DNA from 2 places in the Actinomadura verrucosospora genome. Region 1 is predicted to be linked to the other one. Evidence: riboswitches for the same ligand, from Rfam matches in the RefSeq annotation. Region 1 holds a riboswitch; the other holds the start of a gene.

The links. Region 1 has a riboswitch for cobalamin ahead of cobN (cobaltochelatase subunit CobN). Riboswitches for the same ligand answer to the same signal wherever they lie in the genome.
Region 2: linked by a shared signal. The riboswitch ahead of ABD944_RS24970 (ribonucleoside-diphosphate reductase subunit alpha) and the one ahead of cobN (cobaltochelatase subunit CobN) in region 1 are both predicted to bind cobalamin.

Annotation. Positions count from the first base shown of each region.
Region 1 is NZ_BAABEV010000068.1:4,072-10,535, reverse strand. It holds gene cobM (precorrin-4 C(11)-methyltransferase) at 1-617, shown strand, start outside; gene ABD944_RS39870 (cobalt-precorrin-6A reductase) at 602-1,324, shown strand; gene ABD944_RS39865 (precorrin-2 C(20)-methyltransferase) at 1,315-2,802, opposite strand; gene ABD944_RS39860 (precorrin-8X methylmutase) at 2,802-3,422, opposite strand; gene ABD944_RS39855 (precorrin-3B synthase) at 3,419-4,513, opposite strand; cobalamin riboswitch at 4,586-4,707, shown strand; gene cobN (cobaltochelatase subunit CobN) at 4,762-6,464, shown strand, end outside.
Region 2 is NZ_BAABEV010000025.1:30,881-37,344, forward strand. It holds gene ABD944_RS24960 (hypothetical protein) at 1-97, opposite strand, end outside; gene ABD944_RS24965 (ribonucleotide-diphosphate reductase subunit beta) at 153-1,148, opposite strand; gene ABD944_RS24970 (ribonucleoside-diphosphate reductase subunit alpha) at 1,190-3,514, opposite strand; cobalamin riboswitch at 3,654-3,870, opposite strand; gene ABD944_RS24975 (MFS transporter) at 3,977-4,606, shown strand; gene ABD944_RS24980 (YcnI family copper-binding membrane protein) at 4,683-5,390, shown strand; gene ABD944_RS24985 (copper resistance CopC family protein) at 5,387-5,938, shown strand; gene ABD944_RS24990 (group II truncated hemoglobin) at 6,009-6,464, shown strand, end outside.

The DNA of each region.
Region 1 (6,464 bases):
CCGGCGCCCGGCTCGTCGACACCGCGAACATGACGCTGGACGAGATCGTCGCCGAGCTGACCGCCGCCCACCAAGGCGGCCTGGACGTCGCGCGGCTGCACTCGGGCGACCCGTCGGTGTTCAGCGCGGTCGCCGAGCAGATGCGCCGCCTCGACGCGGCGGGCGTGCCGTACGAGGTCGTCCCCGGCGTTCCCGCGTTCGCGGCCGCGGCGGCCTCGCTCGGCCGGGAGCTGACCGTCCCCGGCGTCGGCCAGACCGTGATCCTGACCCGCACGGCCGTGCGGGCCACCCCGATGCCGGACGGCGAGGACCTCGCCACCCTCGGCGCGAGCGGCGCCACGATGGTGCTGCACCTGGCCGTCCAGCGCATCGAGGAGGTCGCCGCCGAGCTGCTGCCCCGCTACGGCGCGGACTGCCCGGTCGCCGTCGTCGCCCGCGCCAGCCGCCCGGACGAGCTGGTCCTGCGCGGCACCCTCGCCGACATCGCCGCCCGGGTGCGCGAGGCCGGGGTGCGGCGCACCGCGGTGATCGTCGTCGGCCGCGTCCTCACCGCGTCGGCGTTCCCCGACAGCCACCTCTACAGCGCCGGCCGGGACCGGGCGTGCGGCGCGTCCTGATCCTCGGCGGGACGGCGGAGGCCCGCGCGCTCGCGGCCCGGCTGACCGGCGTGCACGTCGTCTCCTCGCTCGCCGGGAGGGTGTCGGACCCGCGCCTGCCCGCCGGCGAGGTCCACATCGGCGGGTTCGGCGGCGCCGAAGGGCTCGCCGCGTGGCTGCGGGAGCACCGGATCGACCGCCTCGTCGACGCGACCCACCCGTTCGCGGAGCGGATGAGCGCCTCCGCCGCGCACGCGTCGCGGCTGACGGGCGTGCCCCTGCTCGCGCTGCGCCGCCCCGGCTGGGACGAGGAGGACGGTGACGACTGGCGGCGCGTCCCGTCCCTGCCGGACGCCGCCGCCGCGCTGCCGGACGGCGCCCGCGCGTTCCTCACCACCGGCCGCCGCAGCCTTCCGGTGTTCGCCGCGCGGACCGATGTGTGGTTCCTCGCCCGGTCGGTGGACCCTCCGGAGCCGCCCGTCCCGCCCCACGTGCACGTCCTGCTGGCGCGCGGCCCCTACACCGTGGACGGCGAGCGCGCCCTGATCCGCGAGCACCGCCTGGACGTGCTGGTCACCAAGGACAGCGGCGGCGCGATGACCCGCGCGAAGCTCACCGCCGCCCGCGAGGCCGGGCTGCCGGTCGTGATGGTCGACCGCCCGGCCCTTCCCGAGGGCGTCGCGGCGGCCGCCGACGTGGCGGCCGCCGCGGCCTGGGCTCAGGGGTAGCGGCGCGGGGTGAAGACCACGCCCCGCTCGGTCACCCGGGTGGCGGACGACCCGACGATGAGCAGGCAGCGCATGTCGACCCGGGCGGGGTCCAGCTCGCCGAGCGTCGTCACCGTCACGCTCTCCTCCGGCCCGCCGACGTCCCGCCCGACGACCACCGGGGTCTCGGGGGAGCGGTGCTTGAGCAGCAGCTCGCGCGCCGCCGGGAGCTGGTGCCTGCGCCGGCTCGACGAGGGGTTGTAGAGGGCCAGGACCAGGTCGGCCTCGGCGGCGGCGGCGAGCCGCCGCTCCACCACGTCCCACGGCTTGAGGATGTCCGACAGCGACAGGACGCAGAAGTCGTGCCCGAGGGGCGCGCCGGCCCGGGCGGCCACGGCCTGCGCCGCCGTCAGCCCCGGCACGACCCGCACCGGCACGTCCGCGAACTCGTCCTCCGCCGCCGCCTCCAGGACGGCCGTGGCCATCGCGAACACGCCGGGATCGCCGGACGAGACGACGGCCACCCGGGCCCCGTCCCGCGCGAGCGCCAGCGCGTGCCGGGCCCGGTCGGCCTCCACCCGGTTGCCGGACCCGTGCCGCCGCTGCCTCGGGTTCGGCGGCACCCGGTCCAGGTAGGGGCCGTAGCCGACGAGGTCGGTCGCGGACGCCAGGACGTCCTGCGCCTCCGGCGTCAGCCACGGCCGGCCCGCCGGTCCGAGCCCGACGACCCACACCCCGCCGGCCCCCTCAGGCCGCGCCGGGGGAGGCGCGGCGAACGAGCGCTCCGCCGGGCTCGTCAGCAGCGCGAGCGCCATGTAGGGAACGTCCGCCGGATCGACGTCGGCGAGCGGGAGGACCCGCTGCCGGTCGGTGGCGGCCCGCTCGACGTACCAGCCGTCGCCGAGCCGCCCCGCGTCCTCGAACGCCTGCCTGACCTTGGGGAACGTCCGGCCGAGCTTGAGGACGGCCGCCGCGTCCGCGCTGCGCAGCCGCTCGGCGAGCTCCTCGCCGGCCAGCGTCCCGGGCAGGACGGTCAGCGTCTCCTCCCGCTCCACCAGCGGTCGCCCCGCCGCCGCGGACGCGGCGCTCAGCGACGTCACGCCCGGCACCACCTCGGCCGGGTAGTGCGGCGCGAGCCGCTTGTGCAGGTGCATGTACGACCCGTAGAACAGGGGGTCGCCCTCGCTGAGCACCACGACCGTCCGCCCCGCGTCGAGGTGCGCGGCGAGGCGGGCGGCGCAGTCGGCGTAGAAGTCCTCCAGCGCCCCCTGGTAGCCACCGGGATGGTCGGTGGTCTCCGTCGTCACCGGGTAGACGAGCTGCTCCTCGATCCGCCCGTCCCGCAGGTACGGCTCGGCGACGGTCCGGGCGATGCTGCGGCCGTGCCGCGCGCAGTGGAAGGCCACCACGTCGGCCTCGCCGATCAGCCGCGCCGCCTTCACCGTGACCAGCTCGGGGTCGCCGGGCCCGACGCCCACGCCGAACAGCCGTCCCGCCATCACTCCGCCTCACTGGCGATGGCGTTGACCGCCGCCGCCGTCATCGCGCTGCCGCCGCGCCGCCCGCGGACCACCAGATGGTCCAGGCCGCTCGCGGCGAGCGCCTCCTTGGACTCGGCCGCCCCGATGAACCCGACCGGGATCCCGAGGACCGCCGCCGGGCGCGGCGCGCCCTCCTCCACCAGCTCCAGCAGCCGGAACAGCGCGGTCGGCGCGTTGCCGATCGCGACGACCGCGCCGCCGAGCCGGTCGCGCCACAGCTCCAGCGCCGCCGCGCTGCGCGTGGTGCCGAGCCGCCCGGCCAGCTCCGGCACGCCCGGCTCGCCGAGCGTGCACACGACCTCGTTGCCGGCGGGCAGCCGCGCGCGGGTCACGCCGGAGGCGACCATCCGCGCGTCGCACAGCACCGGCGCGCCCGCCAGCAGCGCCGCCCGCGCCCGCGCCACGACCCCCGGCGACCAGGCCAGGTCCTTGACCAGATCGGTCATGCCGCAGGCGTGGATCATGCGGACCGCGACCCGCGCCACGTCGTCCGGCAGTCCCGACAGGTCGGCCTCCGCGCGGATCGTCGCGAACGACCGCCGGTAGATCTCGGCGCCGTCCCGGACGTAATCGATCACTGCTGTCCCTCCGCCGTCCTCAGCTCGACCGGGCCGCGGGGCATCCCGCAGCGCCGCTCGCATCCCGTCCAGTGGACGGGGGTCTCGGGCGCGCGGCCCAGGCCGTCCACGAAGCGCCGCGCCTCGGCCTGCACGTCGCCGCGCGACTTCGCGCATCCCGGGCTCCCGGTGCAGGCCGTCACGCCCACCCAGGGCGACGCGGGATCGGTCGCGAACCCCGCCGCCGCGAGCTCCGCCGCCGCGCGGCGCGCCTCGTCCCGCTCCAGGTCGCGCACCACCACGCTGCGCCACGGCGTCACCCGCACCTCGTCCGCGACTCCGGCGAGCGCCTCGGCCTGCGCGCCCGACAGCCGGCCCAGCGGAGGCACGGCCTCCAGCGCGGCGAGCCCGTCCCGCTGCGCGAGGATCCCGGCGTGCGGCGGCGCGGGATCCGGGCGCGGCGGCGTCTCCGCCACGGCCGCGCCCAGCCGCTCGGCGACGAGCCGCGCGCCGTCCGGCACCTCCGCGAGCCGCCAGGCGTCGCCCCTGACCTCCAGGAACGCCTCCGCCGCCGCGAGCAGCGCCGCGACGGGATCGCCGGGGACGGGCCCGAGCCGCGTCCCGGCCAGCCGCAGGCCGCCGGGGGTGTGGGCCGCGTCGGCGTCCAGCGCGGCCGTGTCGCCGGTGCCGTCGTCGAGCGCGAACAGGAACCGCCCCGGCAGCCGGGCCAGCTCCGCACGCGCGCAGAGCGCCTCGTCCAGCGCCGTGACCAGCGGATCCGTGGCGAGGGCGCCGCGCGGGCCGCGCCCGCCGAGCGGGGACGCGACGATGTTGCGCACCCGCTCGTGGGTCGCCGACGGAAGCAGCCCGGCGGCCTCCAGCCGGGCCGCGAGCGCTCCGGTGTCGCGGACGCCGCGCACCTGGAGGTTGCCGCGGGACGTGAGTTCGATCACGTCCCGCCCCAGCTCGCGGGCGGCGGCGCCGAGCACCGCGAGCTGCGCGGCGGACACCGCGCCGCCCGGGACGCGGACGCGCGCCAGCGGCCCGTCGGCGGCGTCGTGGGTGCGCAGCGCCCCGGGGCACGCGTCGGGACGGGCTCTGACATTCGGCACGGGGAGGATGTTAACCACAGTTTGCAGGGCGACCGCGCTGCCGTACTCTTCTGCTCAGACGATGGCAATGGGAGGAAGCCGGTGCGAATCCGGCGCGGTCCCGCCACTGTGACCGGGGAGCGAACCCCGCTGTAGGCCACTGTCCGCGAGGACGGGAAGGCCGGGGCGAGCGTCGATCCGGGAGCCAGGAGACTCCTGCCGTCGCGACACCCGCGACCGGGGCGAGGACCCCAGGGGGAGGATGCGCCGTGCCCGAGCACAGCCGCACGGTCCTGTTGCTGTCGACGTCCGACACCGATCTGCTGAGCGCCCGAGCGTCCGGCGCCGCCTACCGGCTCGGCAACCCCGCGCGGCTCACCGCCGCCGACCTGCCCGGGCTGACCGAGGGCGCCGACCTCGTCGTGGTGCGGCTGCTCGGCGGCCGCCGCGCCTGGGAGGACGGTCTCGACGCGCTCCTCGCGGGCCCCCGGCCGGTCGTCGTCCTCGGCGGCGAGCAGGCCCCCGACGCCGAGCTGATGGAGCTGTCCACGGTCAGCGGCGTGTGCGCCGAGGCGCACGCCTACCTCGCGCACGGCGGCCCCGCCAACCTCGCCGAGCTGCACGCGTTCCTGTCCGACACCGTGCTGCTGACGGGGCGCGGCTTCGCGCCGCCGGCCGCGACGCCGACCTGGGGACGGCTCGACCGCGCCGCCCGCGACGGCGGCGGGCCCGTGGTCGGCGTGCTCTACTACCGCGCTCACCACATGGCGGGCAACACCGCGTTCGTGGAGGCGCTCTGCGCCGCCGTGGAGGACGCCGGCGGGCGCGCCATGCCGGTGTTCTGCTCGTCGCTGCGCACCGCCGAGCCCGAGCTGCTGGACACGCTCCGCCAGGCGGACGCGCTGGTGGTGACGGTGCTCGCGGCGGGCGGGTCGCGGCCCGCGACGGCCGGGGCGGGCGGCGACGACGAGGCGTGGGACGTGGGCGCGCTCGCCGCGCTGGACGTCCCGATCCTGCAGGGCCTCTGCCTCACCACGAGCCGGTCCGACTGGGAGGGGAGCGACGACGGGCTGTCCCCGCTGGACGCGGCGTCGCAGGTCGCGATCCCCGAGTTCGACGGGCGGATCATCACCGTCCCGTTCTCGTTCAAGGAGGTCGACGAGGACGGGCTCACCGTCTACGCCGCCGACTCCGAACGGGCGGCCCGGGTCGCCGGGATCGCGGTCCGGCACGGCCGCCTGCGGCACACCCCGGCCGCCGGGCGCCGCCTCGTGGTGATGCTGTCGGCGTACCCGACCAAGCACGCCCGCGTCGGGAACGCCGTCGGTCTCGACACCCCGGCGAGCACCGTCCGGCTGCTCGCCCGGCTCCGCGACGCGGGGTACGACCTGGGCGAGGGCTTCCCCGGCGTCGACGAGCAGGACGGCGACGCGCTCGTCCACGCGCTCATCGCGGCGGGCGGCCAGGACGAGGACTGGCTCACCGAGGAGCAGCTCGCGGGCAACCCCGTCCGCATCTCCGCCGCGTCCTACGAGCGCTGGTACCGCACCCTGCCCGCCGACCTGCGCGAGGGGATGGAGCGGCACTGGGGCCCGCCGCCCGGCGAGCTGTTCGTCCAGGGCGGCGACATCGTCCTCGCCGCCCTGCGCGCCGGCAACCTCGTCGTGATGGTGCAGCCGCCGCGCGGCTTCGGGCAGAACCCCATCGCGATCTACCACGACCCCGACCTGCCGCCCAGCCACCACTACCTGGCCGCGTACCGGTGGCTGTCGGACGAGTTCGGCGCGCACGCGATCGTCCACGTCGGCAAGCACGGCAACCTGGAGTGGCTGCCCGGCAAGGCGGCGGGGATGTCGGCGTCGTGCGGCACCGACGCGGCGCTCGGCGACGTCCCGCTGGTCTACCCGTTCCTCGTCAACGACCCCGGCGAGGGCACGCAGGCCAAGCGCCGCGCGCACGCCGTCCTCGTCGA
Region 2 (6,464 bases), on a different contig from region 1:
TGCGCGGGTCCCGGGCGAGCCGTTCCGCGCGGGCGCGCGCCTTGCGGCCCTGCGGGCTCCGGGCGAACCGCTTGATGCGGTCGATGACGGAAGGCATGTTCTTCCTCCTCGGCCTTGTCCTCACGGTTCAACGACTGCCCGTTCCGAAAGGTTCAGAACGCCTCGTCGAGCGCGACCGTCCCCTCCACCCCGATCTGGTAGGCCGAAACGCGCCGCTCGAAGAAGTTGGACAGCTCCTGGACGTCCTGCAACTCCATGAACGCGAACGGGTTCGCGGTGCCGTAGCGGGCGGGCAGGCCGAGCCGGACGAGCCGCTGGTCCGCGACGTATTCGAGGTAGGCGCGCATGTCGTCCGCGCTCATGCCGGGCAGGCCGTCCCCGCACAGGTCGCGGGCGAACGCCAGCTCCGCCTGGACGGCCTCCTCCATCATCGCGGCGACCTCGGCCGTCAGCTCCGCGTCGAACAGCGCGGGCTCCTCCGCCCGGACGGTGTCGACCACGGAGAACGCGAACTCCATGTGCATTGACTCGTCCCGGAAGACCCAGTTCGTCCCGGACGCGAGGCCGTTGAGCAGGCCGCGCGACCGGAGCCAGTACACGTAGGCGAACGCGCCGTAGAAGAACAGCCCCTCGATGCAGGCCGCGAAGCAGATGAGGTTCAGCAGGAACGCCCTGCGGTCGGCGGCGGTGCGGAGCTCGTCCAGGCAGCCGAGCGAGTCGATCCAGCGGAAGCAGAACTCCGCCTTGGCCCGGATGGACGGGATGTGCTCGATCGCCGCGAACGCCTTGACGCGCTCGTCCTGATCGGGCAGGTAGGTGTCCAGGAGGGTCAGGTAGAACTGGACGTGCACGGCCTCCTCGTACAGCTGCCGCGAGAGGTAGAGCCGGGCCTCCGGCGCGTTCACGTGCTTGTAGAGGTTGAGGACGAGGTTGTTCGCCACGATCGAGTCGCCGGTGGCGAAGAACGCGACCAGCCGGTTGACGAGGTGCAGCTCGTCGGGCGTGAGCCGCGCGAGGTCCGCCAGGTCGGAGGCGAGGTCCACCTCCTCGACCGTCCAGGTGTTGCGGATCGCGGCCCGGTACCGCTCGTAGAAGTCCGGGTAGCGCATGGGCCGCAGCGTCAGGTCCATGCCCGGGTCGAGGAGCATGCCCCGCCCCTCCGCTCGCCGCTGTTCTTCCGCTCGCTCGGTCACTGGCACGCCTCGCAGGTCTCGGGGTTCTCCAGGGAGCAGACGGCCGCGGCGACCGTCGTCTGCGCGATCCGCGTCGCCGGGCGGGACCGCAGGTAGTACGTCGTCTTGAGCCCCGCCCGCCAGGCGTAGGCGTACATCGAGGAGAGCTTGCCGATCGTCGGCGTCTCCATGAAGAGGTTCAGCGACTGCGACTGGTCGATGTACGGGGTGCGGGCGGCGGCGAGGTCGATGAGCGCCTTCTGCGGCAGCTCCCAGGCCGTCCGGTAGAGCGACAGCATCTCCTCCGGCAGGTCGACCAGCCCCTGCACGGACCCGTTCGCCTTCTTGACCGCCTCGCGGACGGCCGGCGTCCACAGCCCGAGCGACTTCAGGTCCTCCACCAGGTAGCGGTTGATCTGCAGGAACTCGCCCGACAGCGTCTCGCGCTTGAACAGGTTGGACACCTGCGGCTCGATGCACTCGTAGCAGCCCGCGATGGACGCGATCGTCGCGGTCGGCGCGATCGCGACGAGCAGCGAGTTGCGCAGGCCCACCTCCGCGACCCGGGCGCGCAGGGCGTCCCAGTCGGCGGGACGGGACGGCGCCGCGTCCGGGAAGTGGTCCAGGTGGAGCTCGCCGCGCGCGGTGCGGGTCGCGCCGTAGGCGGGCAGCGGCCCGTGGGCGGCGGCGAGGTCGGCGGACGCGTTGTAGGCGGCGAGGGCGATCTCCTCGGCGATGCGCGTCGACAGCTCGCGCGCCTCGGGCGAGTCGAACGGCAGGCGCAGCGTGAAGAACACGTCCGCGAGGCCCATCACGCCCAGCCCGACCGGCCGCCACTTGCGGTTGGCCTTCTCCGCCTCGGGAGTCGGGTAGAAGCCCCGGTCGATGGTGCGGTCCAGGAACCGGACGGCGGTGCGGACCGTCGACCGGAGCCGCTCCCAGTCGACGCCGGACGGCCCGACGTGCGCGGCCAGGTTCACCGACCCGAGGTTGCAGACGGCGGCCTCGCGGTCGCCCGTCACCTCCAGGATCTCCGTGCAGAGGTTCGACAGGTGGACGACCTTGCCGGGCTCGGCGGTCTGGTTGCAGGCGCGGTTGGCGGCGTCCTTGAACGTCATCCAGCCGTTGCCCGTCTCCGCGAGCGTCCGCATCATGCGCCCGTACAGCTTGCGGGCCGGGACCTGCCGGACGAACCGCCCCTCCCGCTCCGCCGCCCGGTAGGCCGCGTCGAACTCGTCGCCCCACAGGTCGACCAGTTCGGGGACCTCCTTCGGGTCGAACAGCGACCACGTCGCGTCGGCCTCGACGCGGCGCATGAACTCGTCCGGGATCCAGTTGGCCAGGTTGAGGTTGTGGGTGCGGCGGGCGTCCTCGCCGGTGTTGTCGCGCAGCTCCAGGAACTCCTCGACGTCGGCGTGCCACGGCTCCAGGTAGACGCACGCCGCGCCCTTGCGGCGGCCGCCCTGGTTGACGGCGGCGACGGACGAGTCGAGCGTGCGCAGCCACGGGACAATCCCGTTGGAGTGCCCGTTGGTGCCCCGGATCAGCGAGCCCCGCGACCGCACCCGCGTCCAGGAGACGCCGATGCCGCCCGCGTACTTGCTGAGCCGCGCGACCTGCCCGTACCGGTCGTAGATGGACTCCAGCTCGTCGCGCGGCGAGTCGAGCAGGAAGCACGACGAGAGCTGCGGGCGGCGGGCCCCGGAGTTGAACAGCGTGGGCGAGCTGGGCAGGTACGACAGGGTGCTGAGCAGCGCGTACAGCTCGGCGGCCTCCTCGACCGCCGCCATGTCACCGGTGGGGGGCCGGCCCCCCACACCCCCCGGCCCGACTTCGCCGGGAACGACGAGCCCGCACGCCACCCGGAGGAGAAAGTGCTGCGGGCGCTCCAGGACGAGCCGCGACCTCGGGTGCCTGAGCAGGTACCGGTCGTAGACCGTCCGGAGCCCGAAGTACTCGAAGCGGTCGTCGGCGCCGTCGTCGACGAGGGCGTCCAGCGCGGCGGACCCGGCGGCGACGAAGGCGGCCAGGTCGTCCGCCAGGAGTCCCTCGCGGTGCGCGGCGGCGACCGACTCGGCGAACGTCCGGACGCCGGCGGCCGCGGCCTCCTCCCGGATCCGGACGCCGAGCAGCCGCGCGGCCACCCTGGAGTACCCGGGCTCGGCGGGGATGAGCGCGGCGGCCTCCCCGATCGCGAGGTCCCGCAGGGCCGCCGCGTCCAGCCCGTCCGCGGACCGGACCGCGGCCAGCACCCGCGCGGCCTCGGCGCCCGGCACCCCCTCGCAGGCCGCCTCGACCTCGACGGCGATCTCCGCGGGCGGCGCGGCCAGAACCTGTGTCACGTGCATCTCCCCTCGCATGCCGCCTCGCGGAGGCATGCGAACGGCGCGCGGCGGCAGGCCGCGCTCCGTCCCCGGCCCACCCGCGAGGCCTGGACGTGTGTCGATCCGGGACGGACCCGGACCCCCGATGAGGCCGGTCTCCCGGCCTCGCGTGCGGGCAGGTCTTCGGACTCGCGGGCGCCGCCTCTGCCGAGGCGTCCTACTGGCCGTCGCTTCCCGGGCCGCCGGGCCCAGTGCTCGATGACGGCGGTCGTTCCCGCTCACCGCTGCGGGGCAGTCCCGGATTCCCACCGGGTTCCCTCTCACGCCGCCCCCGCCGCGAACGGCGGGGGCGGACCAGCACGGGACTGAACCCTACATCTAGTCGACGATCAACGCACAACCCCAAGATGTTGGGCGTGGCGGCGGATGTCCGGGGGCGGCTGGGCAGAGCGCGCGGGGGATGGGACGATGGGGGCCGTCATGAGCCCCCATGCGCCGCAGCCGCTGTTCCGGCCCGCACGCGCGGTGGTGTTCGCCACCGTGTGCGCGACGCTGGCGACCCTCGGGCACGCCCTGGCGGGCGGCGCGGCGGTGCCGGCCTGGGCCGCGCTCACGGGCTTCGGCGCCGTCCTCGGCGTGACGCTGGTGCTGGCGGGCCACGAGCGCTCGCTCGCGACGATCCTGGGCGGGCTCCTCGGCGGCCAGTTCGCCCTGCACACGCTGTTCACGGCCGCCACCGCGCCCCACCACGCGCCCGCGGCGCACGCCGCCATGACGGGCGCCGCGGAACCCGTCGCGGTCCCCGCCGCCCACGGCGGGAACGGCCTGGCGATGACGCTCGCGCACTGCACGGCCGCGCTGGTGGCCGCGTGGTGGCTGCGGCGCGGCGAGCGGGCCGCGTGGTCGCTCGCCCGGCGGGTCGCCGCCCTCGCCGACCGCCCGATCCGGCTGCTGCTGGCCCTGCTCGCCGTGGAGCCGGCCGAGCCTCCGGCCCGCCCCCTCCGGACGGCGCCCGCGGCGGCCGCCGTCACGGCCACCGGGCGCGCCCTGCGGCACCAGGTCGTCCGCCGGGGTCCCCCTCCGCGTTCGAGGGCGCTCGCTCACTCCTGAGCCGGAGCGCCGTACGTCACCGGACGCCGGCTCGCGGCGCCCGGACATTCCCGTACGTCTCGAACGGAGTTCCGCAATGCCCTTCCTTCCGCACGCCCGGCGCGCCGGCGCCGTCGCGTCCCTCGCCGTCCTGTCCGTGATCGGCCTGGCCGCGGCGGCGTCCGCGCACGTCAGCGTCAACCCCAGGACCGCCGAGCAGGGCTCGTACACCAAGGTCTCGTTCCGGGTGCCGAACGAGCGCGACGACGCCTCGACCACCAAGCTCGTGGTGAGCCTGCCGGCCGACCACCCGCTGTCGTCGGTGTCGGTCCGGCCGCTGCCCGGCTGGACGGTGAAGGTCGAGAAGTCCAAGCTGCCGGCGCCGGTGAAGACCGAGGGCGGCGAGCTGACCGAGGCCGTCACGAAGATCACCTGGAGCGGCGGCAGGATCGAGCCCGGCCGGTTCGAGGAGTTCGACGTCTCGATGGGGCCGCTGCCCACCGACACCGACCAGCTCGTGTTCAAGGCCGACCAGACCTACTCCGGCGGAGAGGTCGTCAAGTGGGAGGAGCCCCCCGCCGAGGGGGCGAACGAGCCGGAGCACCCCTCGCCGGTGCTGAAGCTCCTCCCCAAGGGCTCGGCGGCCACGGCCGGCCTGACCGCGCAGGTGAAGCCCGCCGCCGCCTCGTCCGCGTCGTCCGGCGACGGGACGGCCCGGCTGCTCGGCGGCATCGGCATCGCCGTCGGCGTGGCCGGCGTCGCGGTCGGCGCCTACGGCGTGACCCGGGCGCGGAGCCGGGCATGACCCGGGCGGCGCTGCGCGGGGCCGCCGGGGCGGCGGCGCTCGCGGCGATCCTGACGGCGCTCACGGCGATCCTGGCGGCGATCGCGGTCCCGGCGTCGGCGCACACCGCGCTGACGTCGGCGAGTCCCGAGAAGGACGCGACGGTCGCGGCCCCGTCCCAGATCGTCCTGACGTACGGCGATCCGGTACGGCTGCCGCGCGTGGTCGTGACCGACGGGTCGGGCAGGCAGTACCAGACCGGGCCCGCGCGGGCGGTCGACAACAAGGTCACCCAGGCCGTCGGCGGCACGCCGCCCGACGGGAAGTACACCGTGGGCTGGCGCGTCGTCGCCTCGGACGGCCATCCGGTCGAGGGCGCCTACACGTTCACCGTGCGGGGCTCCTCCGGGGCCGCCCAGCCCGCCCCCTCGCCGACCCGGACGACCGTCGTCTCCACGAACGATTCGGGGGGCTCGTCGGGCTGGCTCTGGATCGGTCTGGCCGCCCTGGTCCTCGCGGCGGCGGCGGGCGCCGCCGCCTGGTTCCGCCGCTCGCCCCGCCAGGATTGATCGTTGAGCTTCCGGTCGGATGATTACAGGATTACAGTGATAATCCGACCGGAAGCAGCCTGGGGGCACCATGATCGTCGAGTACATCCGCTACCGCATCGACCCGCAGGACGCGGAGGACTTCGAGGCCGCCTACGCGCGGGCCTCCGTCCCCCTCGCCGCAGCCCCCGAGTGCGTGGACTACGAGCTGTCCAGGTGCGTCGACGCGCCGTCGTCCTACATCCTGCGCATCGGCTGGACGTCGGCCGACGGCCACATGCGAGGCTTCCGGGGCGGCGAGCACTTCCCCGCGTTCTTCGCCGAGATCAAGCCGTACGTCCAGCAAATCGAGGAGATGCGGCACTACGAGCGGACGGCGGTGCGCGGCGCCGGCTCGTCCGTCCCGACCATGTACGACTGGGCGGGCGGGAGCGCGGCGCTGGAGCGGCTCACCGAGCACTTCTACACGAACGTCCTCAAGGACGACCTGCTGCGCCCGCTCTTCGAGCACATGGCGCCCGACCACCCGAAGTGGGTCGCGGCGTGG